One region of the Brevibacterium linens genome, then DNA from elsewhere that is predicted to be linked to it. Evidence: riboswitches for the same ligand, from Rfam matches in the RefSeq annotation. Region 1 holds a riboswitch; each other region holds the start of a gene.
The links. Region 1 has a riboswitch for thiamine pyrophosphate ahead of thiO (glycine oxidase ThiO). Riboswitches for the same ligand answer to the same signal wherever they lie in the genome.
Positions count from the first base shown of each region.

Region 1 (7,579 bases):
GCGATGACGACGGCATCGAATGCGAGTGCTGCCTCCTGACCCAGGTTCCGCTGCCGTCGCCCACGGTGCTGTTCGGATCGGCTGTCCTGGACCAGATTCACAGTGGCACCGTCGTCGGACAGTCCGGTCACTGTGGTGCCGAAGGCGATCGGGCAGTCGTCGTCGGTGAGCACGTCGAGCAATGCGGAGCGGGAGATTCCGCGATAGTCGCCGAAGTCGGCCAGCAGATCACCGAGGTGGTCCTGTCGGAGGACTTTTCCGTTGTGCGCATGGGCGATATAGCGATCGATGCCGACGCTGGCCTCGAGGTAAGCCTCCCGGCACTCGAGTTCGTCGATGATGGGATCGACCATGGGCATGAGTGCGAGCATGTATCCGGCCCGGTTGTCACCGATCATCCGACGGGAATCCGGCGACCGGTCGATGAGGACCGGGTGCATCCCGCGGGCCCGCAGGAGCTGAGCCAGGGTGATGCCGGCGATTCCGGCTCCGACGATGAGAATACGCGGCTCTTCCGGGCTCACGTGCTTCAGCTGGTCGTCGACCATTGCCGCGATAATCATGCGTGGTCTCCTTCGTCGGGCCGTTCCAGTGTGCCGACCCAAGTGGACCGGCTGGTCCACACACGGTATCACCGAGTGGACCGCATGGTCCACAATCGTGTCGAGCATTGCTACACTGACGGCGTGTCCGAGACTGCGTTGGCGCGTATGCGCCCCGAGAAGCGCGCCGCGCTCATCGATGCCGCCGCGCGAGAATTCGCTTCGCGGACGTTCGAGGAGGCGTCGCTCAATCGCATCATCTCCACCTGCGGGATGAGCAAGAGCTCCTTCTACCATGTCGTCGACTCGAAGGACGACCTCTTCGCCCTCGTCGTCACCGATCTCGCTGCGGCTGCCCGCGGGTTCTGGACTCCGCCTGCTCCGGACAGCTTTTCGGACGGGTTCTGGGACCGTGCGCGCTCGGTCTGGGACGACATTGCGCGAACATGGCCCGGCAGCCCTGAGCTCACGCTCCTGTGGCACATCGTCTATGCGAATACGGACAGTCCGGCTGTGCGACGCCTTGCCGACCGCGTCGAAGAATGGGTGCGCGCCGTGCTCATCGCCGGACGTGAAGCCGCAGCGATCGATGTCGAGTGTCCGCTCGAGCTCCAGACTCTGGCGGTGTTCTCACTGCTGCGGACGTTCGACGAATGGGCTCTGCACCTGACGGAAAGCGATAGCCCAACCGTCGGCCCTGAGGAGATCTCAGTCCATCAGTTCAGGCTGCTCACGCGTCTGCTGAGTGCCTGAGACGGGCTCACACAGAGTCGACGACCGGCAGCTCCCGGTCCGAGACCGGTGACTGAGGCAGGCCGCGGACGAGGTCGGGGCCCAGATCGGAGATGCTCCGGGCGCCCATGAGCCCCATGGCGGTGAGGATCTCCTGCTGGATGAGGGCGATCGCCCTCTCGACGCCTCGTTGGCCGCCGGCCATGAGCCCGTACAGGTACGCCCGGCCGATGAGTACGAAGTCGGCTCCGGCGCACAGCGCGGCGACGACATCGGTGCCGGACATGATGCCGGAGTCGAAGATGAGCTCCATCTCCGGTCCGACCTCCGCACGGACTTCGGCCAGGGAGGTCAGCGAATCGGGGGCCCGATCGAGCTGGCGGCCGCCGTGGTTGGAGACGACGAGTCCATCGGCTCCGACGGATCGGGCGCGCCGGGCATCCTCGGCGGTGAGGATCCCCTTGACGAACAGGCGTCCGTTCCATTGGTCGCGGATCCACCGCAGGTCATCGAGGTCGAGGGTCGGGTCGAACATCGTCTTCGTCATCTCCGCCAGGGACTGGGAGGTGTTCGACAGCGACGCGTATTTCGGCGGTTCGGTGGTGAGGAAGTTGAACCACCAACCCGGACGATAGGAGGCGTCGAGGATCGTTCCCAGTGTCAGACGGGGCGGGATCGTCAGCCCGTTGCGGTGATCGCGCAGACGCTGACCGGTGATCGGGGTGTCGACGGTGACCAGCAGGGTCTCGTATCCGCTGGCGGCGGCCCGCTGGATCAGGTCGAGGCTGCGCTGCCGGTCCTTCCACAGGTAGAGCTGGAACCACCGGGTGGAATCCGGTGCCGCCTGCGCGACGTCTTCGACCGAGGTCGTGCCCATCGTCGACAGCGAGAACGGAATTCCGGCCTTCGCCGCCGCGCGGACTCCGGCGACCTCGCCGGCGGAGTGCATCATGCGCGTGTAGCCGGTCGGGGCGATGCCGAAGGGCAGCCGGGCTCGGGCGCCGGCGATCGTCGTCGACGTATCCGGCGCATCGACGCCGTGGAGGATGCGGGGAAGGAGCTCGACGGTGCCGAGCGCCTCACGGTTCTTCGCCAGGGTCCGCTCATCCAGAGCGGCACCGTCGACATAGTCGAACGGTGCGGTCGGTGTCACGCGCTTGGCGATGCGGCGAAGGTCCCAGATGTCCGCGGCCGACTCCAATCTGGCTGCAACCCGGTCGAGTCGGGGCAGGTCGAACTGCAGCAAGGGGGCGAGTTCTCTCAGATCGGGCAGTCGGCGCTTCATTTCTCTCCTCGTTCTCGGTTGAGGTAGGCGAGCACTGCCGCGACACGTCGGCTCATGGTCTCCCCTGCCTGGAGGCCGAGTTTATCGAAGATGGAGCTGATCGCCTTTTCGACGGAGCTGACCGAGACGAAGAGCCGTTCGCCGCCTCAGTCGCAGCGGAGGCGAACGCAGCCGACGCGCCGGACGCGGCGGATGCCGATCCGACGAACTCCGAGCCCGAGATGTCATGATGGAGGGGATGTCTCAAACACATGTGTGGTACGTCAGCTACGGATCGAACATGGCTCGCGATCGGCTCGCCTGCTATCTGCAGGGCGGGCGACCGCCCGGCGCTAAGGTGACCTACCCGGGCGCCAGAGACGGCACAGTTCCCCGCGCCGAAGCCGGGATCGAACTGCCCGGAACGATCTACTTCGCCGGCGAATCGACGGTGTGGGGCGGCGGCATGGCCTTCTATGATCATTCCGCCCCCGGACCGACCCCGGCCAAGGCCTACCTCATCACGGCCGAACAGTTCGCCGATGTGGCCGCCCAGGAGATGAACCGTCCGCCCGAGCCCGACAGTCCGCTCGAACGCCTCGTCTTCGACCTGCCGGCAGGCAGCTCCCATTCTCTGGGTCCGGGCGGCTACGAAACGCTGCTCGCCCTCGATGATGCCGACGACGTCCCCATGGTCACATTCACCGCTGCCCACAGTTCGACCGACATCGAACACACTCAGCCGCAGGAGCCGTATCTGGCGATGCTGCGCACGGGCACGGCCGAGGTCAGAGCCGCTTCTGGGCTTCCCCGGCCCGCAGCTGCACAAGCGTGAGGTCGAGCAGCGGAGTCGCGACTCCTAACTCCTCTGCCTTGGCCGACAGATCGCCGAGGATGTGCTCCGTTTCGCTCGGCAGCCCTGCCGTCACATCCCGGTAGAGGGATGAGGTGAAGGCCGAACCGTCCGCGGTGAGCATCTGCAGCGTCATGTCGTGGGAGGCCTCCGACACCGGGTGTCCGGCCGCGGTCGCCACGGCTTCGAGTTCGTCGATGATGGCATGCACGTGCGATCTGCCGCCGGCCGCCATGATCGCCCCGACGGGAGCGCGGAACAGGCATGTGACGACTCCCGCCGCGGCGATGAAGGTCCACTTCTCCCACAGCCCGTCGATGATTCCGTCGACGATCTGGAGCTTGAATCCGGGGACGTCGAGAGCCGCGGAGATTCGCGTGGGTACGGCCGCGGCGTGAAGGTCGCCGATGGTCATCACCGCAAGGTCGGTGAGCTGGACGACGGCTCCGTCTCTGATCGTGCCGACGATCTTGACGAACCCACCGAGCACCTGACCGGGGTACCTGTGCTGCAGCTTCTCGATCTGAGCCATGCCGTTGAGGAACGGGATGATCGTCGTCTGCTCCCCCACAGCCGGTCCGATATCGTCGATGACCGAGTCGAGTCCACCCGCTTTGATCGCGACGATGACGATGTCGAAGATCCTCGGTGAGGCGCTGAGCTCCTCGGCGGTGATGACATCGACCTGGTTCGTCCGATCGGCACCGGGAGCGGTGAAGCGCAGTCCGTTCGCGCGGACCGTCGCCGCCCGAGCCTGCCGGAGCAGGAACGTGACATCGCGTCCGGCCTCCTGCAGATAGGTGCCGAACGCTCCGCCGGTGGCGCCTGCCCGGCGATGAGAATCGACAGGCCGGCACCTGCATCGATTCCGTCGGATGCGCTGTCAGCTGCTGGGGTCATTCCAACTCCTCCTTGAGCACCCGTGCGGCCGCAGCGGGGTCGTCTGCCGAGGTTATCGCACGGACGACGACGGCACGGTTCGCGCCCGCCTGCCGGATCGCGTCCAGTCTCTCCCCTGCCGCGATGCCGCCGATCGCGAACCACGGTTTGCTCGCCTCGGCGGCGGCAGCGGTCAGCAGTGCCGTCCCCACAGCGGCACGGCCGGGTTTCGTCGGGGTCTCCCAGACCGGCCCGACACAGAAATAGTCGGTCTCCGGGTCCGCCTCGGCGGCGAGCGCCTGCTCGAGGGAATGGGTGGAGCGGCCGAGGATGACGTCGGGGCCGAGCACGGCTCTGGCCTGAGCACTGGTGAGATCTCCCTGACCGACGTGGAAGACGTCGGCGTCGGTCAGCAGCGCGACATCGGCGCGGTCGTTGACGGAGAAGAGCTTGCCGTGGCGTGCGGCGGCATCCCTGAGGACTTCCAATGCGGCGATCTCGGCGCGGGCCTCGAGGCTCTTGTCCCTCAGCTGGATGATGTCGACTCCCCCACGGTAGGCGGCGTCGAGGAACTCGGCGAGGTCGCCTTGAGCGGTTCGGGCATCGGTGCACAGGTAGAGCGACGCTTCGGCCAATCGGGCCTGCCTCCAGGTCCTCTTTTTCTGCCGCGCTGCGGTGCGCGGTGGCATCTGTGTGGTCATGGTCATAGAGTAGAGAAGTTCGCGGGAGCCTCCCAACGAGGCTGAGAGGGCGTAGGAGCCGACCGTCAGACCTGATGCGGATCATGCCGCCGGAGGGAGAAGCTGTGAGAGTCATCGTCGTCGGCGCCGGGATCATCGGCCTGTCCACGGCCTGGTATCTGCGCCGTTTCGGTGCCGAAGTCACCATCGTCGATCCTGCCCCCGCCCAGGGTGCGAGCCATGCCGCCGCGGGGATGATCGCTCCCGCCGCCGAGGTGGTCTGGGGGCAGACTCCCCTGTATCCGCTGATGCGGACCTCGGCTCAGATGTACCCGGAATTCGCCGCAGAGGTGGCGAGCGCCACCGGCACCGATCTCGGTTTCACAGATGCCGGGACCGTGGTGTGTGCGGGTGACCGGGCTGATCTGCAGGCTCTGCGGGAGCTGCGCGAAGCACAATCGCGATCGGGTTTCGCCACCGAGCTCATCACCGGCAGTGCCGCCCGCCGTATCGAACCGTCGCTGTCGCCTGCCGTGGCCGGGGCCGTGCACATTCCCGGTGATCACTCGATCGACCCCCGTCGTGTATCGGCGGGACTGTTGTCTGCTCTTACGGCCGGCTCAGAGTCGCTTCTTATTCGGCAGCGGGTGGCCGAGCTGCTGGGCGATGGTGCGGCGACGACCGGCGTCACGCTGGGAGACGGCCGCCTGTTGGAAGCCGATCAGGTGGTCGTCTGCGCCGGCAGCGCCATCACCGAGATCGCCGGTGTCCCGCCGCTGCCGATCCGGGAAGTCTGGGGTGATGTGCTGCGCCTGCGTGCCCCCGCCGAGGCGACTCCCCTGCTGACTCGGACCATCCGCGGGCTGGTCAACGGTCGCCCCGTCTACCTGGTCCCCCGCCCCGACGGTGAGATCGTGCTCGGTGCCAGTTCCCGCGAGGACGGACTCTCCGGCACCCCTGCCGGGGCGATCCACCGGCTGCTCTCTGACGGGCAGCGATTGGTCCCGGGCATCGTCGACGCGGAGATCACCGACATCACCACCCGCGCTCGCCCCGGTTCTCCCGACGACCTGCCGATGATCGGGCGCATCGATCCCGGCTGCGTTGTGAGCACGGGGTACTTCCGCCATGGCATCCTCTTGGCCCCGTTCGGCGGCCGCCTCGGCGCCGAGCTCGCCCTGGGTGTCGCCTCCGACTGGCCTCCTGACGGAGCGCTCGAGTCCGTGTCCCCGCACCGCTTCGCCACAGACCACACCACTGCCCACCTGATGAGGAGCAACTCATGACCGATCGCGAACACTCACCGACCATCGTCCTCAACGGCGACCATCATGAGCTGCCGGGTGCCACCTCGGCGCTCGACCTCATCGCCGAGGTCACCGGACGGGAGCTGAACCCCGATGGGACACCGGCCGACGGCGGACGCTTAGGGCTGGCCCTGGCCGTCGACGGCGAGGTCATCCGTCGCGGTGCCTGGTCCGGGTTCGCCCTGGCCGACGGGCATACCGTCGACATCGTCACCGCAGTGCAGGGAGGCTGAGATGAGCTGGATGGTCGATGACGTGGAGATGTCGTCTCGCCTCGTGATGGGCACGGGCGGGGCAAGTTCCCTGAGCATCCTCGAAGACGCCCTCGTGGCCTCGGGAACCGAGCTGACCACGGTGGCGATGCGCCGCTTCGACGCCGAGTCCCGGGATTCGGTGTTCACCATGCTGCAGCGTCTGGGAATCCGGGTGCTGCCGAACACGGCCGGCTGCTATACGGCCCGGGATGCCGTGCTCACCGCCCGACTGGCCAGGGAGGCCCTGGAGACGAACTGGGTGAAGCTCGAGGTCATCGCCGATGAGGACACCCTGCTCCCGGACCCCGTCGAGCTCTTCACCGCCGCCGAGGAACTCGTCCTCGACGGGTTCACGGTCTTCGCCTATACGAACGACGATCCGGCCCTGGCGAAACGTCTGGAGGATGCCGGGGTGGCCGTGGTGATGCCGGCAGGTGCTCCGATCGGCAGCGGGCTGGGCATCCTCAACCCTCACAACATCGAGACCATCGTCTCCCGGACGCAGGTGCCCGTCATCCTCGACGCCGGTGTCGGCACCGCTTCGGACGCGGCTCTGGCGATGGAGCTCGGGTGCACTGCGGTTCTCCTGGCCTCAGCGGTCACTCGCGCTCACGACGCACACGCCATGGCTCGGGCGATGGCTCTGGCCGTCGAGGCCGGGCGTCTGGCGGCCGGAGCCGGGAGGATCCCCAAGCGGTCGTTGGCATTGGCATCATCGCCGTTCGACGGAATGGTCGCAGCACAATGACCGCCGCTGCACCTCCGCCGTCGCTGCCTCCGCTCGTCGACCCCGTGGACTCCCTGTCCCGGGCGGAGCTCGACCGCTACTCCCGACACCTCAGCCTGCCGGGATTCGGACTCGAGGGACAACGGCGTCTGCGGGCCGCCTCGGTGCTGGTCATCGGGGCCGGAGGACTCGGTTCACCGGTGCTCAGCTATCTCGCCGCTGCCGGGGTCGGACAGCTGACCATCATCGATGACGATGTGGTCGAGTCGTCGAACCTGCAGCGCCAGATCATCCATCGCGACGAAGACGTGGGCCGACCGAAGGTCACCTCTGCCGCCGAT
Region 1 is NZ_CP026734.1:1,551,789-1,559,367, reverse strand. It holds gene CXR29_RS06980 (FAD-dependent oxidoreductase) at 1-563, opposite strand, end outside; gene CXR29_RS06975 (TetR/AcrR family transcriptional regulator) at 687-1,295, shown strand; gene CXR29_RS06970 (alpha-hydroxy acid oxidase) at 1,303-2,559, opposite strand; gene CXR29_RS06960 (histone deacetylase) at 2,798-3,373, shown strand; gene CXR29_RS06955 (ketopantoate reductase family protein) at 3,327-4,187, opposite strand; gene thiE (thiamine phosphate synthase) at 4,288-4,971, opposite strand; TPP riboswitch at 4,983-5,086, shown strand; gene thiO (glycine oxidase ThiO) at 5,076-6,236, shown strand; gene thiS (sulfur carrier protein ThiS) at 6,233-6,490, shown strand; gene CXR29_RS06935 (thiazole synthase) at 6,492-7,259, shown strand; gene moeB (molybdopterin-synthase adenylyltransferase MoeB) at 7,256-7,579, shown strand, end outside.

Region 2 (7,579 bases), 1.3 Mb from region 1:
CGGCACGACGAGCTCCTCAAGCGACCGGATGCGGCCCAAGCCGAGATGGGAACCGGGCGAAACATGGGGCCGGGATGGATCAACGTGAGCGCAGAGTCTGTCCGTGATGACGAACAGTTGGCGTTCTGGATCAAGACCGCCATGGACTTCAACCGGGCAGTGACGAGCCTGCCGGACTGATCCCGGGGACCGTTGACGCGGCCGCTATCTGCCGACCGCTCACCTCAGCGACACTGCAGCGAGCTATGCGGCGCGCGGTCGGTGCGGACTTGAGCGGTCGATGCGATGCGACCGAGCCGATGTGTGCGGTCGGCGCTGAGTTGAGCGGTGGGTGAGGCGCCGAAGTCCGAACACCGCGATCGCCGAGGTGGGGCTTCGCAGCGGAGCCCCACCTCGGCGAGTGCGTTCATCCTTCACCTCAGCGGTTAGTATCATTCCAACGGTTGCCTGCGCGTCGCTGCGCAGAGTCACGAATCGGTCCTCAGACTCAAAGGTGCGCACATGGCGAAGCAGAACGATCGGCCGACCCTGGCCACGGTCGCTGCCCGCGCCGGTGTGAGCATCAAGACGGCCTCCCGCGTCCTCAACGGCGAAAAGCACGTTGCCGCCTCGACCGCGGAGAAGGTCGAAACCGCCGCAGAAGAACTCGGATTCCGACTCAATTCCACAGCCCGGCGCTTGCGTGCCGGAGGCCGCTCACCCTATATCGGCGTGGTCCTCTCCGATGCCGGGGACGCCTTTCAGGCTCGTGCCTTCGCCGCCGTGGAAGCCGAACTCGCAGCCGTCGACCTGCGCCCTGTAGTGACCGTCGTCGGTGACGATCCCGACCGGGAGGAAGCCTTCCTCGACGAATGCCTCGCCAACGATCTGACCGGGATCATCGTCATCCGCGCCCACCCCGAGGCGGCCGAGACCTACGCACGAGCCGCCTCGGCGCCAGGCACCAGAATCGTCTCCCTGGACCCGGCGGTCGACAGTCCCGGCATCGGCATCGTCGCAGGTGATGACCGTGAAGCGGGACGCCTCGCGGCCGAGCAGCTGCTCGCACACGGACACATGGCACTCGGCGTCATCGGAGATCAATCGCCCAGCCTCATCACCACCCGCCGCCTGCAGGGAATCCAGGATGCCGTCGCCGGCCGTCGCGGTGTCGGCTGGCGCGCGTATATGCGCGAAGACGCCCACGACGAAGCCAGCGCAAAGAACGTCGTCGCCGCCTGGCTCGGCTCCCGCAGCGCCCCCGGTGCCCTCATCACCCTCTCGGCCACGCTCACGCAGGGCGCCATCGATGCCTGCCGCCGCCTCGGCGAATGGCCGGCCCTGGTGGGCATCGACGATTTCCCCACGGCCGAACTCCTCGACGTCACCGTCGTCGATCGCAACGTCGAGTCCTTTGCCGCCGAGGCGGTCCGCAGGCTCCGGGCCGGTGCGGAACCCAGCGGTGCGGGGGTGGAACCCAGCGCTGCCGGGGCCGGCGGGGGCCGCCTCGGTGAGGGAAACGGCCCGATCGCGGCGGAGACGATGGGGCATTGTCGTGTCGACGACAGCGTGCCCGATTTCGACAACGCGCTGTGCGTCATCGCTCGTGGCAGCGGTGAAGAGCCGCCGGACACCCGCTGAAAACTTTTGTCGAAACAGTTGACAGCAGACGGCGTTGAGCGAATCATATTCAACAGCCTGACAACGTTGTCAGATTGATTGAAAGGTTCACAATGAGGCACAACCTTAAGTCCCACAAGAAGCTGGCGCTCTTCGGCGCCTCGGTCGCGATCGGTGCTCTTGCACTCAGCGGCTGCGGCAATCAGAAAGGGCAGGGAAACGACGAGGCGGACAGCGGATCCGGCGGCGACGGAGACGTCACGATCGCACTGCTGCTGCCCGAGTCGAAGACCACCAGATACGAGTCGCTCGACAAACCGAACTTCGAGAAGTACCTCAAAGAGGCCAATCCGGATGCGAAGGTCGAATACCGCAACGCCAATCAGGATGCGACCCAGCAGCAACAGCAGTTCGAAGCCGCAGTGACCGAAGGTGTCGATGCCATCGTGCTCGACCCAGTCGATGCCTCAGCGGTGGCATCGGCGCTGTCGAAGGCAGAAGCGAAGAAGATCCCGGTCATCTCCTACGACCGTTTCTTCGAGGGCGCGGACTACTACACCTCGTTCGATAACAAGAAGATCGGCAACCTCCAAGGCCAGGCCGTGCTCGACGGGCTCAAGGAGGCCGGAGTCGACCCGAAATCGGGCCCGGTGTGGATGGTCAACGGTGACCCGAAAGACCCGAACGCCGCGGACTTCAAGGCCGGTGCCGAAGAGACTCTCAAAGGTGCCGGCGTCGATATCGCCGCCAGACATGACACCCTCGACTGGAACCCCGACGACGCCCGCCAGTGGGTCGAAGGCCAGCTGCAGGGCGACGGTGAGAAGCCGATCGCCATCTACGCGGCCAACGACGGCACCGCCGGCGGCGTCATCGCCGCGACGAAGAAGGCCAAGGTCGAAACCGTGGTGACCGGCCAGGACGCTGAGGTCGACGGTCTGCAGAACATCCTCAAGGGTGATCAGTTCGCCACGATCTACAAGTCGATCCCACCGCAGGCGGAGTTCGCCGCCAAGGCCGCTGTGGCTCTGGCTGCGGGCGAGGACGTCGAAGCGAGCACGACCTACAAAGACACCCCGACGGACTTCGTCGAGGCCAAGGTCGTGACCAAGGACAACATCAAGGACATCGTCGGCGACCAGATCAAGGCCTCTGATATCTGCACGAGCAAGGTGGAGAAGCTCTGTGCCGATGCCGGCGTGAAGTGAGCACGTGCGCGCTCACGATCTGATGCGACCGACCTCGAGCCGGCGACCATCACCGGTCGCCGGCTGCCGGGGTCAACGACTGCGACAAGTAGGAACAGATGACACCAGAGACACCTGACCAGGCATCTGCGGCGACGCGGACGCCGGGCAGCGACAGCGAGCCGGTGCTCGAACTGCGCGGAATCAACAAGCGATTCGGTGCCGTTCAGGCACTGACCGACATCAATCTCAGCGTCGGCCGCGGCGAGGTCGTCGGCCTTGTCGGCGACAACGGCGCCGGCAAATCGACGCTGATCAAGGTCATCGCCGGAGTCCATGCCGCCGATGAGGGCGAGCTCATCATGAACGGAACGGCGCAGAGGTTCTCCTCCCCGAAGGACGCGCAGAGGGCCGGAGTGGCCACCGTGTTCCAAGACTTGGCCCTGTGCGAGAACCTCGACGTCGTCGCCAACCTCTTCCTCGGACATGAGAAGACCCGCGGCGGAGTGCTCGACGAGGTGTCCATGGAGGCCAAATCCTGGGAGCTGCTGCGCAGTCTGTCAGCGAAGATCCCGAGCGTGCGAGTGCCGATCGCGGCCCTGTCCGGCGGTCAGCGTCAGACCGTCGCGATCGCTCGCTCGCTGCTGGGCGAACCCTCCCTGGTCATGCTCGACGAGCCGACGGCGGCGCTCGGTGTCGCCCAGACGGCCGAGGTGCTCAACCTCATCGAACGGCTGAAGGAACGTGACCTCGGGGTGCTGCTCGTCAGCCACAATATGGCTGACGTGCAGGCTGTGTGCGAGCGGGTGCACGTGCTGCGCTTGGGCAAGGACGCCGGTGACTTCCCTGGCGACGAACGCACGGACGTGCTCGTGGCCGCGATCACCGGGGCCAGCGACAACGTCGTGACCAAGCGTGCGGCACGGAGGGGTGAGCGTCGATGACCCGCAATTCCTTCATCACCGACGAACGGATCTCTCACGAAGGCGTCGTCGGAACGTTCCTGCGACGGGTCAAAGAGGGCCAGCTCGGATCGTTCCCGGTCATCTTCGCCCTCATCGTCATCGTCATCGTCTTCCAGACGGCCGACTCGAATTTCATCTCTCCGGCCAACCTCGTCAACCTCTCCACCCAGGTCGCATTCCTCGCGATACTTGCCCTGGGCATCAACCTCATCCTGCTCCTCGGCGAGATCGACCTCTCCCTGGCGCAGTTGGGCGGATTGGCCGCCTCGCTGCTCGGTGTTCTGGTGGTGAGGCAAGGTGTGCCGCCGGCCCTGGCGCTGGTCATCATGCTGCTGCTCGGCCTGGTCGTCGGTGCGATCCAGGGCTGGTTCTTCGCCGTCGTCGGCATCCCGGCGTTCGTGGTGACCCTGGCCGGCTTGCTCGCGTTCACCGGCCTGACGCTGACAACCCTGGGTACGCAGAAGAACCTGTCGATGTCGGACACCTTCGCCTTCGACTTCGCGAGCTTCTATTTCCCGGCGATCTGGGCCTATGTCTTCGGTGCGATCGCGATCATCGGATTCGGCGTCGGCATCATCTATTCGAAGTTGCGCCGCCACCGGGAGGGTCTCAGCGCTCCGAGCTGGACTTCGGTGATCGTGAGGATCGTCCTGCTGGCCGCGATCGTGTTCGGCTTCCTCATCCTCGTCAATCAGGACTTCGGTCTGGCGATGCCGTTCTTCCTCATGATCGTCATCGCGATCATCATCGACCTCGTGCTGCGCAAGACCCGTTATGGTCGTTCGATCTACGCCGTCGGCGGCAAGGTCGAAGCCGCCCGGCGTGCCGGCATCCGCGTGACCTGGGTGCGCATCAGCGTGTTCATGGCTGCCGGAGTGCTGGCCGCTCTGTTCGGATTCATCAAGACCGGAGTGACGACGAACGCGGGATCGACGCTGGTGAGCACGCAGGACCTGCTCAACGCGATCGCTGCGGCCGTCATCGGCGGCACCTCGCTGTTCGGTGGTCGCGGAACTGCCTGGGCGGCAGTGCTCGGCGCACTGGTCGTCGGCGCGATCAACAACGGTCTCTACCTCATCGGCTTCAACTCCGATGCACAGCAGATCATCACCGCGCTCGTCTTGCTCACCGCCGTCGTCATCGATGCGCTCAGCCGCCGAGGCCAGAGGTACGTCGGGCGCGGGTAGTGCCGGGTCGGCGGCACAGGGGCGTCCGCTCAGCGCTGAGCGCTCAAGTTGTCGTCGACCTCTCGGTTCCGCAAGAGCTCCCTCTGCCGACCGCTCGCCTGAGCGTCGAGCGCGCAATGCATTGCTTGATACAGCGACGTCAAGTCGAGCGGTCGGCACTGAGCATCCAAGGAGTCGCCGTGCCTCAGTCGGGCTGATACAGTCGAAGCCAATGACATGGGGTGCCTCACGAGGATCCGTTCGCACCGAAGAGCTGCGCACGGAGGACACCGAGGCTGAGAGAACACCCATCGAACCTGATCTGGGCCATACTAGCGAAGGGATCGTCATGGTTGACTTCGACCTGCGTTCTGCGAATGCGCGACTGCGCGCAAGCAATCCACTCATCCAATGCATCACGAACACCGTCGTGCAGCAGTTCAGCGCGAACGTGCTCCTGGCTGTCGGCGCCTCCCCGGCGATGCTCGACCACGAAGCCGACGCCGGACAGTTCGCCGGAATCGCCAGCGGAGTCCTCGTCAACTTCGGCACCGCCTCCAACCACCAGCTGCTCGCCGCCGATGCCGCCATCGACGTCGCCAACGCCGCCGGCAAACCCTGGGTCCTCGACCCCGTGAGCGTCGGCGCCGTCGACTTCCGCACCTCCCGCATCCGCCGCGCCGCCGCCGATCACCCCACCGCCATCCGCGGCAATGCCTCCGAGATCGCGGCTCTCGCCGGAGTCGGACTCGGCGGTCGTGGAGTCGACTCCACCGCTGAAGTCGATGCCGTCCTCCCCGCCGCCGCAAAGCTGGCCAGGGAAACCGGTGCGATCGTCGCCGTGTCCGGACCCACCGATGCCGTCGTCGCCCATATCGACGGCACCGTCCACGTCGCCCGCATCACCGGCGGACATGAGTTCATGCCGATGGTCATCGGCACCGGGTGCTCTCTCGGTGCCGTCACCGTCGCCTACCTGGCTGCCGCCCGGGCAGGACTGGCCGACCCCGACGCCGATGCCTCGGCCGTCAACGCCACGGACGGGTCCGCGAACGGTGGGGCCGCCTCGGCGAGGTTCGAAGCCGTCATCGCCGCCCACGCGCACTTCGCGGTCGCCGGTGAACTCGCCGCCGATGGTGCGAAGGGGCCGGGAAGCTACTCGGTGAACTTCCTCGACGCGCTCCACGCCGTCGACGGTGACCGACTCGCGCAGGCGAGAATCAGCCTCGACACGCTCACTTCTGCGAATGAAACCGCCGGCGAAAGCGTCCAGGCATGACCGCCGGATCCGCCCACATCGCTGACAACCCGAACGGCGCCGCCGCTAACGGCGCCGCCGCGACCGATGGAGCCGCCGCGACCGACCGCGCTGCCGCGACCGACCGCTTCGCCGGAATCGACACTCGCCTCTACCTCGTCACCGACTCCGCGCAATGCGAAGCCGCCGGTCGCAGCGTCGCCGAGACCGTGCAGGCCGCCGTCGCCGGGGGAGTGGGCATCGTCCAGGTCCGCGACAAGGACATCGACGACGCAGGGTTCTACTCGCTCACCCGCCAGGTCATCGCCGCCGTCGACGCCGCCACCCGCGGCACCGACCGCACGGTTCCCGTCGTCCTCAACGACCGCGTCGAGGTGGCCCGCCGCCTCATCGACGAAGGCGAGACCGTGCACATCCACGTCGGCCAAACCGATGCCACCGTCGCCGAGGTGCGCGCCGCCCTGGGTGCGGCACCGCTCATCGGTCTCTCGGCCGCCAACAGCGACGAATTCGCCGCCGCCCGCAACTCCGGAGTCGTCGACCTCGTCGGCATCGGACCGGTCTATGACACCTCCACGAAAGCCGACGCCCCCGACGGCATCGGACCGGACCGCCTCGGCGAGCTGGCGGCAGAAGCCGGAATCCCCGCCGTCGCCATCGGCGGTATCACCGCCGACCGTGCCCCCGACCTGCACGGACGTGGACTGATCGGAATCTGCGTGGTCTCGGCGATCTGCCTGGCCGAGGATCCGAAGTCGGCGGCCGAAGAGCTGCTCGCCGCTTTCACCGGGAGCGACCAGTGACGACCCGCCCGCCGATCACCTTGTCCATCGCCGGCACCGACCCCTCAGGCGGCGCCGGGATTCACGCCGACCTCAAGACCTTCACCGCGCGGAAGACTATGGGCACGACCGTCATCACCGCCCTCGTCGCGCAGAACACGCACGGGGTGTCGCGCGTCTATCCGATCGACGTCGATTTCGTCGCCGATCAGTTCGAGTCCGTGCTCGGCGACCTGCCCGTCGATGCGACGAAATCGGGGATGCTCGGCAGCCGTGACCTCGTCGAACTCGTCGTCGCCCGCGCCGCCGAAGGCCGGCTCGGCTTCTTCACCGTCGACCCGGTGATGATCGCGACCTCCGGCCATCGCCTCCTCGAGGCCGATGCCGTCGACGCCGTGCGCACCCACCTGCTGCCCGTCGCCGACCTCATCACCCCCAACCTCCCCGAGGCGGCCCTGCTCATCAGCGATGACGAACCCGAAGCGCAGACGACCGAAGCCATGCGTGACCAGGCCGGGCGCCTGCTCGAGCGCGGGCCCGGAGCGGTCCTGCTCAAGGGCGGACACGGTAGCGATGACGAGGTCATCGACATCCTCGCCACGAGCGACGGTCAGGTCCGGGA
Region 2 is NZ_CP026734.1:2,881,692-2,889,270, reverse strand. It holds gene CXR29_RS13065 (LacI family DNA-binding transcriptional regulator) at 502-1,620, shown strand; gene CXR29_RS13060 (substrate-binding domain-containing protein) at 1,713-2,807, shown strand; gene CXR29_RS13055 (ATP-binding cassette domain-containing protein) at 2,906-3,730, shown strand; gene CXR29_RS13050 (sugar ABC transporter permease) at 3,727-4,938, shown strand; TPP riboswitch at 5,146-5,279, shown strand; gene thiM (hydroxyethylthiazole kinase) at 5,267-6,196, shown strand; gene thiE (thiamine phosphate synthase) at 6,193-6,978, shown strand; gene thiD (bifunctional hydroxymethylpyrimidine kinase/phosphomethylpyrimidine kinase) at 6,975-7,579, shown strand, end outside.
Region 2: another riboswitch for thiamine pyrophosphate. It lies ahead of thiM (hydroxyethylthiazole kinase); the one in region 1 lies ahead of thiO (glycine oxidase ThiO).

Region 3 (7,579 bases), 1.1 Mb from region 1:
GTTCTTCGACGCCTCCGGTGATGTGGCGGCGAACTTCGGAGCCATCGGCGCGGTCATCGGCCACGAGATCGGTCACGGCTTCGACGATCAGGGTTCGCGCTATGACGGCGACGGCAACCTCGTCGACTGGTGGACGTCTGCTGATCGTGAGCGCTTCGAGGAGCGCACGAATGCGCTGATCGCCCAGTACGAGGAACTGGTTCCGGCCGGTCTCGAGGCCAACCAGCATGTCAACGGAGCGCTGACGGTCGGTGAGAACATCGGTGACCTCGGTGGTCTGTCGATCGGCTGGAAGGCGCTCGAGCTCGAACTCGGCGAACGGGCGGGCACCCCGGGTGTGCCGGTGGCGCCGTCGGCTGATCAGGCGAAGGCGTTCTTCTCCGCGTGGGCGAAGGCGTGGCGGTCGAAGATGCGCACCGAGGAGCGTGTGCGGCGGCTGTCGATCGACCCGCATTCGCCGGAGGAGTTCCGCTGCAATCAGGTCGTGAAGAACATGACCGCCTTCCACGACACCTACGGCGTGACCGAGTCCGACGGCATGTACTTAGCCCCCGACTCCCGAGTCGCCATCTGGTAATTACTACCTGACGGCGGCCCAGCAACCTCGCGCGAGGTTGCTGGGCCGCCGTCAGGTAGTCCTGGGAGGAAACGGGCGCTGGGAGCCCGGGGATCCGAGTGGAGTGACTCAGCGGTGGTGGCGGATGAGGGCGACCATGCGGTAGTCGAATTCCTGCCAGCTCGAGATCGAGGCACCGGATTCCATCGCCGCCTGGAAGTCCTCGACCTCGGTGCGATCGGATTCGAGCGGAATGTCGAAGGGCATCTCCACGTAGAGCAGCCCGCTGGCGTCGGTGTGGACGATGTCGAAACCGGCCTGCTTCGGATCGAGTTCGTTGTTCATCACGATGAGCAGCCGGTCCTCGGGAGCCGAGTATTCGGTCTCGATGCCATCGACATACCCCTGCTGCGACCGCAGCTCACGCTGGGCCTGGATGACGAACGCGGAGTATGCGCCGATGCCGATGACCGGAATCCGCGAGGTCAGCGCCTCCGTGGCGACATCGATGAGCCGCGACCGGGCCTTACGCCCCAGCGGTGACAGATCCCCACCGGACATGGCAACCCCGTCGAATCCGACGAGCGAGATCCGCCCATCGTCGTGGTTGGGGTTGAGGATGGTGATGTCGAGGCCGAAACGCGAGTACCAGGGGCGAGTCACCTCAGCGCTCTCTTCGTCCCACCACACGTAGAAGAGGAACGGCACGTTGATCCCGGCCTCCGAGTAGAAGAACGGAGGACGCCGCTCACCTGCGGTGACGTCGAAGGGAACGACGTTTCCCTCGATCGGGGCCGGGCAGGTGGCGAACGAGGTGAACGCGAACGGGTAGTTCACCGCACGGTTGAAATCGACGACGAGCGACCCGTCCTGATTCGGCACTCCGAGATCGATGGTCCGCCACGCCGAGGTGGTGCTCCCGTTCGTCGAATCGTGGAAGTCCAGCTGGAGCCCGGTCTTCGGACACCCGGTGGCGAGCAGGTTCACCTCACCGTGCTGAGTGTCGAACGTGACGATTCCCGCCGCCTGCGTCTGCAGCTGCAGATCCTCTTGAGCGGTTTCGATCGGGTAGGTCCGGAACGGGTCGAACCGGGTGAATCGGGCGAGGAAGACGAAGTCCGGGTCCGGGTCGAAGACCGGAACCTCGAAGAACTTGCCCAACAGCGGGGACTTCGAATTGCGCACACGCACACCGAGGCGGCCGGCCCGGTCGATGAGTTCGTAGAGGACGTTGCCGACGGTGAACCAGTTGAGCGATCCGCCGGTCGGAATTTTCGCGCTGAACCCGTTCTCTTCGACGCGGACCTGAGGTCGGGCGGGCACGGCGTCGTGTCCGCCGGTCGCCTGTGAACCGGCACTCGCACCTGCTTCCGCACCAGCAGAACCATCCGCACCAGCCGCAGAATCAGCGCCCGCACCGGCCGCGCCGGTCTGGTCCGTGACCCTCGGCAGGGTCGAGGTGTCGCTGGGCACGGCCGGGCTGGTCGCCCGGGTCGGCCCCGAGTTGGTCGCAGCCGCGCCGTTTGTAGCCGCGCCGTTCGCACCTGCGCCGTTCACCCCAGAGCCAGCCCCATTCCCAGGACCAGTCCCGGATCCAGCCCCTGAACCAGCCGGATCCGACCCGTCTGGGCCGTCGCCGACCGTGCTGAGCAGGTCAAACGTCTCCGCCGCGGGACCGGCCTTGATGCCGGGATCCAGGGACACGGTCACCCACCCGTCGTCGACGGTGAAGGTGCCGGGAGCGTCGGCCCAGGTCGATTCGTCATCGAGCCAGTGCAGGCCGACGACGCTGAGCCAGCCGAACGGTTTCGCCAGTGCCGAGTTCCGTGAGTCGCGCCAGGTGTTCCACTCCGTCACGAACTGGTTCACGTCGAACACTCCTTGCCGTCGCTGGTGCAGTTGCAGGGTCGCCGCCCCGCCTGATTCTCGGACGCGGTGGCAACCCGGCGCCTGAGACCTGATCTTCTTCACCTCCAAACTACCGCAAACGATAGGCTGGGGAAATGAATGAATCACTCCCGCGACCGGACCGGGCCGCGACGACAGCGGCCGACCTCGGCGACTTCGTCAGCGCCTCCCCCAGCTCCTATCACGCGGTGGCCACCGCCGCGAAACAACTGGAAGAGGCCGGATTCTCCCGCCTCGACGAGTCCGCCCCCTGGGCGCTGACGCCCGGGACCGGGCACTACGTCATCCGCGACGGCGCGCTCATCGCGTGGATGAATCCCACCGTCACCGAGGCGGCTGACCGGTTCCGTGTGTTCGGTTCCCACACCGACTCCCCGGCGTTCAAACTCAAACCCGGCGGCGAGTACACCGCTGAGGGCACCCGCCAGGTCGGGGTGGAGGTCTACGGTGGGCCGCTGCTGAATTCGTGGCTCGATCGTGAGCTCGCCTTCGCCGGTCGTCTCGGCCTCGCCGACGGCCGCATCGTGCTCGCCCGCACCGGACCGATCGCCCGCATCCCGCAGCTGGCGATCCACCTGGACCGGCAGGTCAATGAAGGTCTGGCCTTGGACAAGCAGCGTCATACCGCTCCTGTCATCGGTCTGGCCGATCTCGCTGAGGCCGACATCATCGAACTGCTCGCCGCCTCCGCCGGCGTCGATGCCGAAACTGTCGTCGGTCACGACGTCTACACCATTCCCACTCAGGAGCCGGCCCTCTTCGGTGCCGCCGAGGAATTCTTCGCCTCGCCGAGGCTGGACAACCTGCTGTCCGTCCACGCCGGTGTCACCGCGCTCACCCAGCTCGATGCCGATAGGCTCGACGGCATCCCCCTGTTGGCGGCCTTCGATCATGAGGAGATCGGGTCGAATTCGCGTTCGGGTGCGTGTGGTCCGTTCCTCGCCGATGTCACCGAGCGCATCGTCGCCTCATTGCTGCCGCAGTCGACGCGCAGCGATTATCTCGCATCGATGGCCTCCTCGGTGTGTGTCTCCTCCGATGCCGGGCATGCTGCCCATCCGAACTATCCGGAACGTCATGATCCGCATGTGCGCCCCCGCCTCGGCGGCGGTCCCCTGCTCAAGCTCAATGCTCAGCAGCGCTACGCCACGGATGCGGTCGGCACCGCGGTGTGGTCGCAGGCGTGCGCGGCCGCCGGAGTCGAATACCAGGATTTCGTGTCGAACAATGCGATGCCCTGCGGTTCGACGATCGGACCGCTGACCGCGACCCGTCTGGGAATGACCACCGTCGACGTCGGTCCTGCCCTGTACTCGATGCACTCGGCACGCGAAATGGTCGCGGTCTCCGATGTGCTCGCCCTCGGTGCCGTGGCGAAGGCATTCCTCCAGGGCAGCTGACCTCGCACCCCCGGCGGGACTCGATTCCGCCGACACCGCGGTTGTCCTCACCACGACAATCGTGATACGAATTACACGACCCCACGGGAGCCCTCTGCACGGGCTGAGATCGGACTGCATCGTCCGAGACCGTAGAACCTGATCCGGTTGATACCGGCGTAGGAAGTGAGGACTGCAGATGACTGCATTCACCCCGGAAACACCTACCCCTGCCACAGCTTCGCCTGACGCGGTTTCGTCTGCCGCAGCGGCGGACGACCAGTTCACCCTCGAGCAGTATCCGACGCATTCGCCGGCATGGGTCGACGACACGGACCACGGCATCCGCGTTCCCGTGACCCGCATCGAACTCGAGGACTCGAACGGCCGGGCCAACGATCCCGTCGACGTCTACCGCACCGTCGGACCGGGCAGCATTCCGGAAGAGGGACTGCCCGCTCTGCGATTTCCGTGGATCGAGAACCGTCTCGACACCGAAACGTATGACGCCCGCGGCCACCGCATCGCCGATGACGGTCGTGCCGCCGTCCGCCGAGGGGCCCCGTCACAGCAGTGGAAGGGACGCAAACCGGTTCCGCGTCGGGCCAAGACCGGCCGCACGGTCACCCAGATGCACTACGCAAGGCAGGGCATCATCACCCCGGAGATGCGGTTCGTCGCACTCCGCGAGCAGTGCGATGTCGAGCTCGTGCGTGCCGAGCTCGCCGCCGGTCGGGCGATCATCCCGAACAACATCAACCACCCCGAATCCGAGCCGATGATCATCGGCAAGGCGTTCCTCGTCAAGATCAACGCGAACATCGGCAATTCCGCGGTCACCAGCTCCATCGCCGAGGAGGTGCAGAAGCTGCGGTGGGCCGCGAAGTGGGGTGCCGACACCCTCATGGACCTGTCGACCGGCAATGACATCCACACCACCCGAGAATGGATCATCCGCAACTCCCCCATCCCCATCGGCACCGTCCCGATCTATCAGGCGCTGGAGAAGGTCGACGGTGATGCGAACGCGCTGACCTGGGAGATCTATCGCGACACGGTCATCGAACAGTGCGAGCAGGGTGTCGACTACATGACCGTCCACGCCGGTGTGCTGCTGCGCTACGTTCCCCTCACGGCCGACCGGGTCACCGGGATGGTCTCCCGCGGCGGGTCCATCATGGCCGGCTGGTGCCTTGCCCACCACGAGGAGAACTTCCTCTACACCCACTTCGACGAACTCTGTGAGATCTTCGCCCAATACGATGTCGCGTTCTCACTCGGCGACGGACTGCGACCAGGGTCCATCGCTGATGCCAACGATGCCGCCCAGTTCGCCGAACTCGACACACTGGCCGAACTCACCGAACGCGCGTGGGCCCACGACGTCCAGGTGATGGTCGAAGGCCCCGGGCATATTCCCCTCCACCTCGTGCGGGAGAACGTCGAACGCCAGCAGGAGCTCTGCCACGGCGCACCGTTCTACACCTTGGGTCCGCTGGTCACGGACATCGCACCCGGATACGACCACATCACCTCGGCGATCGGGGCGACCGAGATCGCCCGCTACGGCACGGCGATGCTCTGCTACGTCACTCCGAAGGAGCATCTGGGCCTGCCCGACCGCGACGACGTCAAGACCGGAGTGATCACGTACAAGATCGCCGCGCATGCCGCCGATGTCGCGAAGGGCCACCCCGGTGCGACGGCCCGCGACGATGCGCTGTCGAAGGCTCGGTTCGAGTTCCGGTGGCGAGACCAGTTCGCCCTCGGCCTCGATCCGGAGACTGCTGAGGCGTTCCACGACGAGACCCTGCCGGCCGAACCGGCGAAGACCGCGCACTTCTGTTCCATGTGCGGGCCGAAGTTCTGCTCGATGCGCATCTCCCAGGACATCCGCGACACCTACGGCAGCGCCGAAGCTCAGGAGGCCCTGGCGGGAATGCAGCAGAAGAGCCGCGAATTCCTCGCCTCGGGCGGAGAGGTCTACCTGCCCGATCCGACCGTCGGCCTCAAGGCGGACTGACCGTCGTTCAGGGCGTGGCGCGTCTATCGCAGTGTGCACGATTCGACAGACGCGCCACGCCGTGACCGAGCGTTGCGGAGGCGATGTAGGTTGACGGCATGAGCGAACTCCAGCGTGCCTTCGACGCGCATCTGCACATCATCGATCCGACCCATCCGGTCATCGAGAACAACGGCTATCTGCCCGACCCATTCACGGTCGCCGACTACCGCGCGAGGCTGCAGAGCCTGCCCGAGGTCGGAGTCGACGTCGCCGGAGGTGCCGTCGTCTCTGGCTCGTTCCAGGGCTTCGACCAGGGGTACCTCGTCGAGGCGCTGGGCCAGCTCGGCGACAGCTATGTCGGTGTCACCCAGCTGCCGGATGAGACCACCGATGATCAGATCCGCCGCCTCGACGAGGCCGGCATCAAGGCGCTGCGCTTCAATATCGCCCGCGGTGGTTCGGCCACTCTCGATGCCCTCGACAGCTTCGCCCGCCGGGTCCATGACCTCGTCGGATGGCATGCCGAGCTCTATATCGACGCCCGCACCATCGACGCCGACCTCGCCGCACGCATCGCCGCACTGCCGGCGGTGAGCATCGACCACCTGGGCATGCACGAGGACGGACTGCCCACCCTGCTGCGCCTCGTCGAGGCCGGGGTGAAGGTCAAAGCCACCGGTTTCGGTCGCGTGGAACTCAACCCCGCCGAGGCGGTCCGTCGCATCGTCGACACCGACCCGACCGCGCTCATGGTGGGCACGGATCTGCCGTCGACGCGGGCGCGTCGCCCCTTCGCCGATGCTGATTTCGCCCTCCTCCGCCAGGTGCTCACCCCCACCGAGGCGGACGCCGTGTTCTGGTCGAATGCGGCGAGGTTCTACGGCCTCGAACCGTCATCCGCTGAGTAGACGTTCATCTCCGCCCAGTAGCATGAGTGAGATGAGTTCACGTCAGTCGAATCTCGCCTCCACTCTGCACACCCTCGACGGTCGCAGCTACGGCAATCTCAAACAGATCCGCGGCCGCTACACCTTCGGACCGGTCACCGTGTTCATCGATCGGGTCCAAGCCGATCCGTTCGCCTCCCCGTCGAAGGTCCGGGTCCGTGTCGATCGTGCCGATGCGAAGGTTCCGCTTGAGCTCACCACCGAGCACGCCGATCGCATCGCGGCGGCCGACTACCTTCTCCGTGCCGGCAACGAAGTACTCGCGAAGCTCGATCAGCGGGCACTCATCCTCGGCCGCCCCGGGCAGGAGATCCTCGAACGGACGAACATCCTCATCGACGACGCCGGGCTCGAGGCACGTCTGCTCGTCAACCTTCCGGCCCGCGGCCGCCGCATCCTAGGCCACCAGGCCGCCGACATCCTCACTCGCGATCTGCCCGAATTCGCCGAACGACTCTTCCTCTTCGACCGCTGGTCGGACGCCCCGGCAGGCAGGGGAGGGAACACTCCCGCCCCATCGGCCCACGGGCTCGCCGACCACGTCCAGCTGCACCGGGATCAGCTGGAACTGCGCAGCCGCCTCGGCGAGGCCGGACTCATCGGGTTCATCGGCAACGGGGCGATTCTGCCGCGGAAATCCGGGGATTCGGACCTGCCGATGACATCCTCCGATGCGGTGGCCTTCACCTCCCCTCCCGAACTCGAACACACGGTCGATCTCTCCAGCGGCCACAGCGTCACCGGCATGGGCATTCCCCGCGGGGTCACCGTCATCGTCGGAGGC
Region 3 is NZ_CP026734.1:426,399-433,977, reverse strand. It holds gene CXR29_RS01830 (M13 family metallopeptidase) at 1-577, shown strand, start outside; gene CXR29_RS01825 (DUF1684 domain-containing protein) at 686-2,425, opposite strand; gene CXR29_RS01820 (M18 family aminopeptidase) at 2,560-3,864, shown strand; TPP riboswitch at 3,939-4,047, shown strand; gene thiC (phosphomethylpyrimidine synthase ThiC) at 4,043-5,866, shown strand; gene CXR29_RS01810 (amidohydrolase family protein) at 5,965-6,756, shown strand; gene CXR29_RS01805 (ABC-ATPase domain-containing protein) at 6,788-7,579, shown strand, end outside.
Region 3: another riboswitch for thiamine pyrophosphate. It lies ahead of thiC (phosphomethylpyrimidine synthase ThiC); the one in region 1 lies ahead of thiO (glycine oxidase ThiO).

Region 4 (7,579 bases), 1.4 Mb from region 1:
GGCTGCACCTTGTCCTCGGCGATCACCGCACTGCTGCCTGACCACACCGTGCCCGAAAGCGTTGAACGGGCGAAGACCTACCTGCACGGCGCTCTCGTTGCCAGCGACCGCCTCGACGTCGGCCAAGGTCACGGTCCCCTGCATCACTTCCACCAGCTCTGGCCGCGCGGGTAGGGATGCAGAACAGCCCCTCCTCGTTCCGATCGGTAGAGCTAACCACTTCGACTCATGAAAGGAGCCGTGACGATGACGCGAAAGATGTTTCTCGCCGGCCCGTTCAAAGCTCTCGTCGACGCCGACACCCATGTGATGGGCGACGCCGCGATCGACAAGTACACCTCGATCATCGACTTCTTCGAAACCCAGGGGTGGGATGTGCACTGCGCCCACCGCAGAGAGCACTGGGGCCGTGAGTTCATGGAACCCAGCGAATGCACACGCATCGACTACACGGAGATCGCCGCCTGCGACGTCTTCGTCGCGTTCCCCGGCGCACCGGCATCCCCGGGCACGCACATCGAGATCGGGTGGGCCTCCGCCTGGAACAAACCCATCGTCTTACTCCTCGACGAGGGAGCCGAGTACGCGTTCCTCGTCCGAGGCCTCTCAGCGGTCGCCGACGTCCAGATGATCACCATCGATCCCGAGCAGCCCACCGGACCACGCATCCTCACCGCGATCGAGCACGCGCAGGCAGGAGCCGTCAGTGAAGCCTGAGTATCCCGACCTCCACACGCTCTACCTGGATTCCCTGCGACAGGTCTACACCGGGTTCGAATACCAGAACAGTCCCCGCGGGCAGGACGAACGCGAAATCATCGGCTACACCGCACGCCTGACCAACCCGGCCCGGCGGTACTGCTTGGCCAGGTCTCGTCGGCAGAACATCATCTTCAACTACGCCGAAGCACTGTGGTACCTCTCAGGGAAGAACGACCTCGACTTCATCCGCACCTACGCACCCTCGATGAGCCGGTACAGTCCCGACGGCCTCAGCCTGCCGGGCACCGGGTATGGTCCCAAACTGCTCAGACACGTCGGCGACGAGACTGCGATCGAACGAATCGTGAACACCCTCCGCGAGGATGACCCTGCGAGCAAGCGTGCCGTTCTGCAGATCTTCGACGACTCCGAAGACATCTACCGCCGCAACATCGACGTCTCCTGCACGCTGGCTCTCCAGCTGTTGCGCCGTGAGGACCGTCTGCACATGGTCGCGTTCATGCGCGCCAACGACGCGTACATGGGACTGCTCAACGACACGTTCTCCTTCACGTTCATCCAAGAATTTCTCGCCTCGATGCTGGGCCTGACCCCGGGTGTGTACATCCACAACGTCGGCTCGATCCACATCTACGAAAAAGACCTCACCAAGGTGCACACCCTCCTCGGCGGCGATGATCAGACGATCGTGGAGGAACCCAGCACTCTTCCACGGCTGCCCTCGGGGGCGAGCCTGGACCAGGTGCACCAGGTCCTCGCCCTGGAGAAGTCGATCCGTGCAGACGAGCTCCCAGGCCGCGCACTGGCGACCCTTGATCTTCCGGAAGCGTGGGTCGACATTGTCCGCCTGTTCTGGATCCACCGGCAACTCCAATACCAACGACCAGTCGACCCATCGATTATCGGCGACCTCCATCCCCTCCACCGGGAGCTGGTCGTGAGCCGATGGCCCAGCATCGAAAACGCGCGTGTGAGGGCGGTGCAGCAGTGACGACATCATGGACGACTCCGGCAGTCTCAGCAGGGTTCGATGCCTATGACGACTATGTCGAAAACCGACTGGCTTATACCCCGCTCGTCAATGACCTCCAAACTGCTTGCGGCCGAGGGGGGATCGTGCTCGATTATGGGTGCGGCAGCGGAAAAGTCTCACGACGCCTCCTCGACGCCGGAGCCGCAGCACAGGTCGTCGGAGTCGACATCAGCACCGACATGATCACCCTCGCCCGGGCGCAGACCCCGCAACCGGCCGCGCGATTCCACACCATCGACAGCGGCCACGTTCCCTACCCGGATGACACATTCGATGCGATCGTGTGCTGCTTCGTATTCATCAACGTGCCCACACGCGAGGAACTGAGAGCGATCGCCCGCGAGCTCGCCCGAGTGCTTACACCGACCGGCAGACTCTTCATCGTCGATAGCAACCCGGCGGCCACAGGAGTACCGTTCCCGACCTTCCGCAGCGGCGAGCCCGGCAGAGGCTACCGTGACGGAGACGAACGCAAGGTCAGCTTGCAGATCCCCGGCACCGGGATCCTCGAGCTTGTCGACCGGCACTGGTTCATCAGCACCTACGAGGCGGTGCTGACCGAGGCCGGCTTCACAGTCGACAAGGTCACCGACCGCGGAGCACAAACCGTAGAGGACGTCGGCTCCCAGGCACCTATCGACCATCCACCGTTCATGCAGATCACAGCCCACCTCCAAGACCACTCCGAGTCGACGATCGGGGCGGGGTAGATGACGCGCGACGCTTCCTACCCGAAGCCGGCGACGCTGGCGGCAGTGGTCCGAAAAGGACGTGTACTCCTTATCCGGCGTGCCCACATGCCCGACGCCGAGCGCTGGGCATTCCCCGGGGGCAAGATCGAACCCGGCGAGACCCTGACCGCCGCGACCGCGCGCGAACTCGCCGAGGAAACAGGAGTCCTCGCCACACCCGGTGATGTCTTCGATGCTGTCGACGTCATCGATGCCGACCACAATCTGCATTACGTCCTGATCGCAGTGCTCTGCCGATGGGAACGAGGGGAACCGGTCCCGGACGATGACGCACTCGAAGCGGCATGGTTCACCCTCGAGGAAATGGTTGCGATACCGGTCGCGGAAACATTCAACGTCCGCGCTATCGCCCAAACCGCGCTCGAGCTGGAACGCAAGCAATAGGAACACTCAAGAAGCCAGAATGCCCATTTGCCGGATAGCACGTAGTGATATCAGGTGTTCTGTGACAGCGATTCCAGTAACGAAGAATCAGGCCGTCCGAAGCTTGTGGAGAGTGTGGTTTCCGTGATGTGATGGTGGCGTGACACGGGGCGCCGCCCGTTCCAGCTTTCGAGCACGGGACGTGGTCGGCTGAGATGACACCCGTTGAACCTGATCCAGTTAGCACTGGCGAAGGGAATGTCCGGACTTTCACCCGCCGACAATGTTGGCGGTGTCAGCGCACCGAAGAGCAACTTTCGCTCTTCGGTGCGCACGGGTTGCCTTCGCCTCGATATCGAGAGGCATACACATGGCACACACTATTCTCCCCCTCACCGAGCAGATCGTCCTCGTCACCGGCGGCGCCCGCGGACTCCGAGCTGCGATCACTCGCGCGTTCCTGGCCCAGGGTGCGCGAGTGGTCATCGACTACCACACCTCCCAGGACGCCGCGGAGGACCTCGCCGCCGCCCACCCCGGAAAGGCGATCGCAATCCGGGCTGATGTCCGCGACCGCGCCCAGGTCGATGCCCTCGTCGCTGAGGCCGCCGATCGCTTTGGCGGTCCGATCACCACGGTCGTGAACAACGCGCTGGCTGACTTCTCCTTCAACGGCGACGCCCGCTCCCACGCGGACCAGATCTCCTACGAGGAGATCACCGCACAGTTCACCGGCTCCGTGCATGGGCCTCTCAACGTCATCCAGGCCACCCTTCCCGGCATGGTCGAGGCGGGCTTCGGCCGGATCGTCAACATCGGTACGAACCTCTTCCAGCACCCCGTCGTGCCCTACCACGACTACACCGCGGCGAAAGCAGCGCTGCTGTCCCTGACACGCACCTTCGCCGACGATCTCGGCCCGCAGGCCATCACGGTGAACATGGTCTCCGGGGGCTGCTGCTGACCACCGACGCCTCGGCGGCGACCCCTGAGGCGGTCTTCGAGGGCATCGCCGCGGGCACCCCGCTGCGGGCGGTGACGACGCCGGATCAGCTCGCCGACCCAGTCGTATTCTTCGCTTCCCCGTGGGCCAGGGGTGTGACGGGTCAGAACCTCATCGTCGACGGCGGACTCGTCAAGGGGTGAGCGGCGTGGAAGGCAAGCAGGCCCACTTCAACCTCTTCATCCACGGTGTCGGTCATCGCAGCGCGGCCTGGTGGTCACCGCCACGTCGTGCAGCGCAACGACCGACTGCGCCTCGTCCCTGAACACCGTGACCACGCCTCTCTCATCTCACTCTTCGTTTAAGCAGAGCCCCTGCAGAAGCCCCGTTCATTCCCTTGACGGACACGCCGTCAACACCCTTCGGTCTAGATTTCTGGGGCGCTCTTCTCTCCGTGGGCTCGGAGCATGCCGAAGGCGACGAGGCCCGCCGCGAGCACGGTCAGAGCGATTCCGCCCCAGGTGACCGCGAGTCGGAACTCCGCGGTCTGCTCGGTCGGCCAGGCCGATGCGGTGAGGTGCCCGGTGAAGATGGCGGCGAGGAAGGTTCCGCTCAGGGCGATGCCCACGGCGGTTGCGAACTCGCCGGCTGTATCGGCCAGGGCCGCGCCGACGGTGGTCCGGTCTTCTGGAACTCCTTTCATGACGTTGGTTCCCGCGACGACGCCGACGACCCGCATTCCCGCCGCGACGAGCACGAGGGCCACAGCGATCCAGACGTATCCGACGCGTCCCAGAAGCGCGTAGACGGCCAGGCCCACGACGACGGCAGAGGCGCTGAGCCAGGCCGCTCGATCGAGTCCGAGCTTGTCGACGAGGATCGAGATGACGGCGCCGCCGGCGACGAGGACGATCACTTGCGGAAGCATGCCCAGTGCTGCCTGGGCGGGCGTCCATCCCCAGTCGAGCTGGAGCTGAAGTGCAACGAGGTACCCGATACCTGCGACGGCGAGGTTGGCTGCGCCTTTGAAGGCCAGTCCGCTGGACACGAGCGGGCTCGCGATCAGCTGCAGGTCCAGCAGGGGGTATTGGAACGAGCGCTCGCGCCAGGCGAATGCTGCCGCGAAAGCGATGGTCGCGGCCACCCCGGCCCAGGGGAACCAGGTGTCTGCGCCCACTTCGACGAAGAGGGCGGGGGCGAGCAATGCGGATGCGATGGCCGCGGTGCCCAGGATGGCTCCCCAGATATCGACAGGATCGCGGTGAAGCTCTTCTGGCCGGTCGGCGGGAATGCCTTTGCGGATCGCGATGAAGGCGATGGCTGCGATCGGCACGTTGACCAGCAGCAGGGTCTGCCACGGTGCGATGGCGAGGACGAAGCCGCCGGCGATCGGGCCGACGGCAAGGCCGATGAGTCCTACGGTGGAGATCACCGTCATCGCGCGTACCCGGAGGCGGTCATCGGCGAAGAGCCGGAACGCGAGAGCCAGGGAGCCCGGCGTGGTCATCGCGGCGGCCACCGCCATCGCCGCGCGAACGGCGATGAGCTGCCCGGCAGTGGCCACGAAGGCTGTCGCGAGACTCGTCATCCCGAGCAGCACGAGCCCGGCCAGCATCATCTTGCGTCGGCCGATGCGGTCGGCGACGGCGCTGAGCGCGAGCATCAATCCGCCGAACACGACGGAGTACACGCCAGTCACCCATTGCAATGCGGTGGCGGTGGCCTGTAGTTCCCGGCCGATGGTGGGCAAGGCGACATTGAGGATCGAGTTGTCGAGCATCTCGAACAGGAACACGGCCGACAGCCCGGCCAGCGCGATCCACGCGTCCTTCAGCGTGTGAGGCGGCTGCGCGGCCTCGGACTGGTGGCTGGGACGACGAATCATGGGTCACTCCTTCTCGGTGAAGAAGTGACGGGCCGTTCGTCCCGTGTGTGCTCGTGCGCTCTGTAGAGAGCCTCGTCTTCAACAGCGACGCACGTTTTTACTTCCGATGATCCCAAACTACCACTCGAGCGACACGCGTTTCAGGAGGCGAGCCTCCCCGCCCCTTCCTCCTGGTCCTAGTGTCTGTTCGACCTCGCCACAGTCTCAACACTCGTCTCCGCCCTCACCCTGACTCCTCCATACCGGATCGCTGGACCACCCAGAGCTGTCTCGACTCATCGGCTCCAGCCCGGCAACTCACCCTCGCGATGGCCTCCCCGATCAGCCCCGCCGCCTGAAGACACAAATAAATGGACGCATGTTACCGGCGGTAGTGCCCGCGCACCTTCCTCACGAAGCGACTCGTGAGGAAGGCGGTGACCGGCATGAAAGGCGGCGTGACCCTCTTTCGTGGACCGGGCACGGCCGCTCGCCGGTACCTCGAATCCGACCGGTCGACCGCGGATGACTATTACCTCGAAGGCGGCACGGCGCTGGCGGACTTCACCATCACCAACGCCGCCGGTGAGGTCGTCGCGAACACCGGGCTGGACCCGGAGCAGTACGCGGGCTGGGTGGACTGGACCCATCCGCTGACCGGGGAGCGGATGGGCATCCCGCGCGAGGCTGGCGAGGTCCGGAAGGGCTCCCCGCGGTTCGCGGAGATGGTCGTCAACACCCCCAAGAGCTTGTCGATCGCCGCCGCCCTGCACCCGGAGGTCTCTGACGCCCTCGACGCCGCGCAACAGGAGGCGGTGGCCGAGATTCGGCGGTGGCTGGCCCAGCACGCCTACACGCGGGTTGGCCCGCGCGGGGAGCAGGAGATCGTGCCGGCGGAGTCGTTGCAGACGGTGGCCGTGGTGCACCGCACCAGTCGTGCCGGTGACCCGCACCGGCACGTGCACTTCCAGATCGGCACCCGCGTGCCCGCCGCGGGCAAGTGGCGTGCCCTCGATACTGCGGTCCTGTTCAAGCAGCAGGGCGCGATCCGTGCACTCGGTGCCGCGGTGATCGCCGCCCACCCGCAACTGGCCGCAACCCTGGACCGGCACGGGCTCACCCTCGATCCCGTCACCGGGGAGGTCACGGAGCTGGAGCAGTTCAACCCGGTGATGAGCAAACGTGCCCATCAGGTCGAACGCAACCTGAAGCAGTTGGAGGCCGAATGGGAGGCCGCACATCCCGGCGAGGAGCCCGGCCCCGTCGTCCGCGCGCGGCTGCTGCATAAGGCGTGGGCGCATGAGCGGCCGAACAAGAAACCGTCCGACCTTGGCAACGAAGACGCCTGGCGGCAGGAGCTGGTCGAGGCCGGTTACGACCCCGAGACCCTCACCCGTGCACCGACACCCGTGCGGGTGTCCGTCGATGACCTGCGCGTGCAGGAGGTCGCGAACCGTGCTCTGGACCGGGCTGCGGCGGGTGGGTCGACGTGGACGGTGCACACCGTCCGCGAGCACGTCACCCGCATCACCACCGACCACGGCGTGCAAGCGACACCTGCGGAGTTGCGCGAGTTCGTGCAACTCGCCACCGACCTTGCAATAGGAGATTGCTTCTCGGTGCTCCCGCCCGATGCCGTGCACCCTGAGCATGTTGCACACCTCACCTCGCTGCGGGTCGTGCAGGCTGAGACGCAGTTGCGTGACCGGCTCGAAGCGCAGGCCCCGAATCGCGAGCCTCGCCGCCCCGACCTCAGTACGCACGCCGCCAGGCATGGACTCGACGCGGGGCAGGCTGAGGCTGCTGCCGCGGTCGCCTCCCGTGACCCGCTCGTGGTCGTCGAGGGGGCGGCTGGGTCGGGGAAGACGACCATGCTCGCCACCGCCATCGAAGCCCTCGAA
Region 4 is NZ_CP026734.1:139,120-146,698, reverse strand. It holds gene thiD (bifunctional hydroxymethylpyrimidine kinase/phosphomethylpyrimidine kinase) at 1-174, shown strand, start outside; gene CXR29_RS00645 (nucleoside 2-deoxyribosyltransferase) at 247-717, shown strand; gene CXR29_RS00640 (thymidylate synthase) at 707-1,714, shown strand; gene CXR29_RS00635 (class I SAM-dependent methyltransferase) at 1,669-2,466, shown strand; gene CXR29_RS00630 (NUDIX hydrolase) at 2,467-2,892, shown strand; TPP riboswitch at 3,028-3,147, shown strand; partial or broken gene CXR29_RS00625 (3-oxoacyl-ACP reductase) at 3,242-4,017, shown strand; gene CXR29_RS00620 (MFS transporter) at 4,242-5,699, opposite strand; gene mobF (MobF family relaxase) at 6,137-7,579, shown strand, end outside.
Region 4: another riboswitch for thiamine pyrophosphate. It lies ahead of CXR29_RS00625 (3-oxoacyl-ACP reductase); the one in region 1 lies ahead of thiO (glycine oxidase ThiO).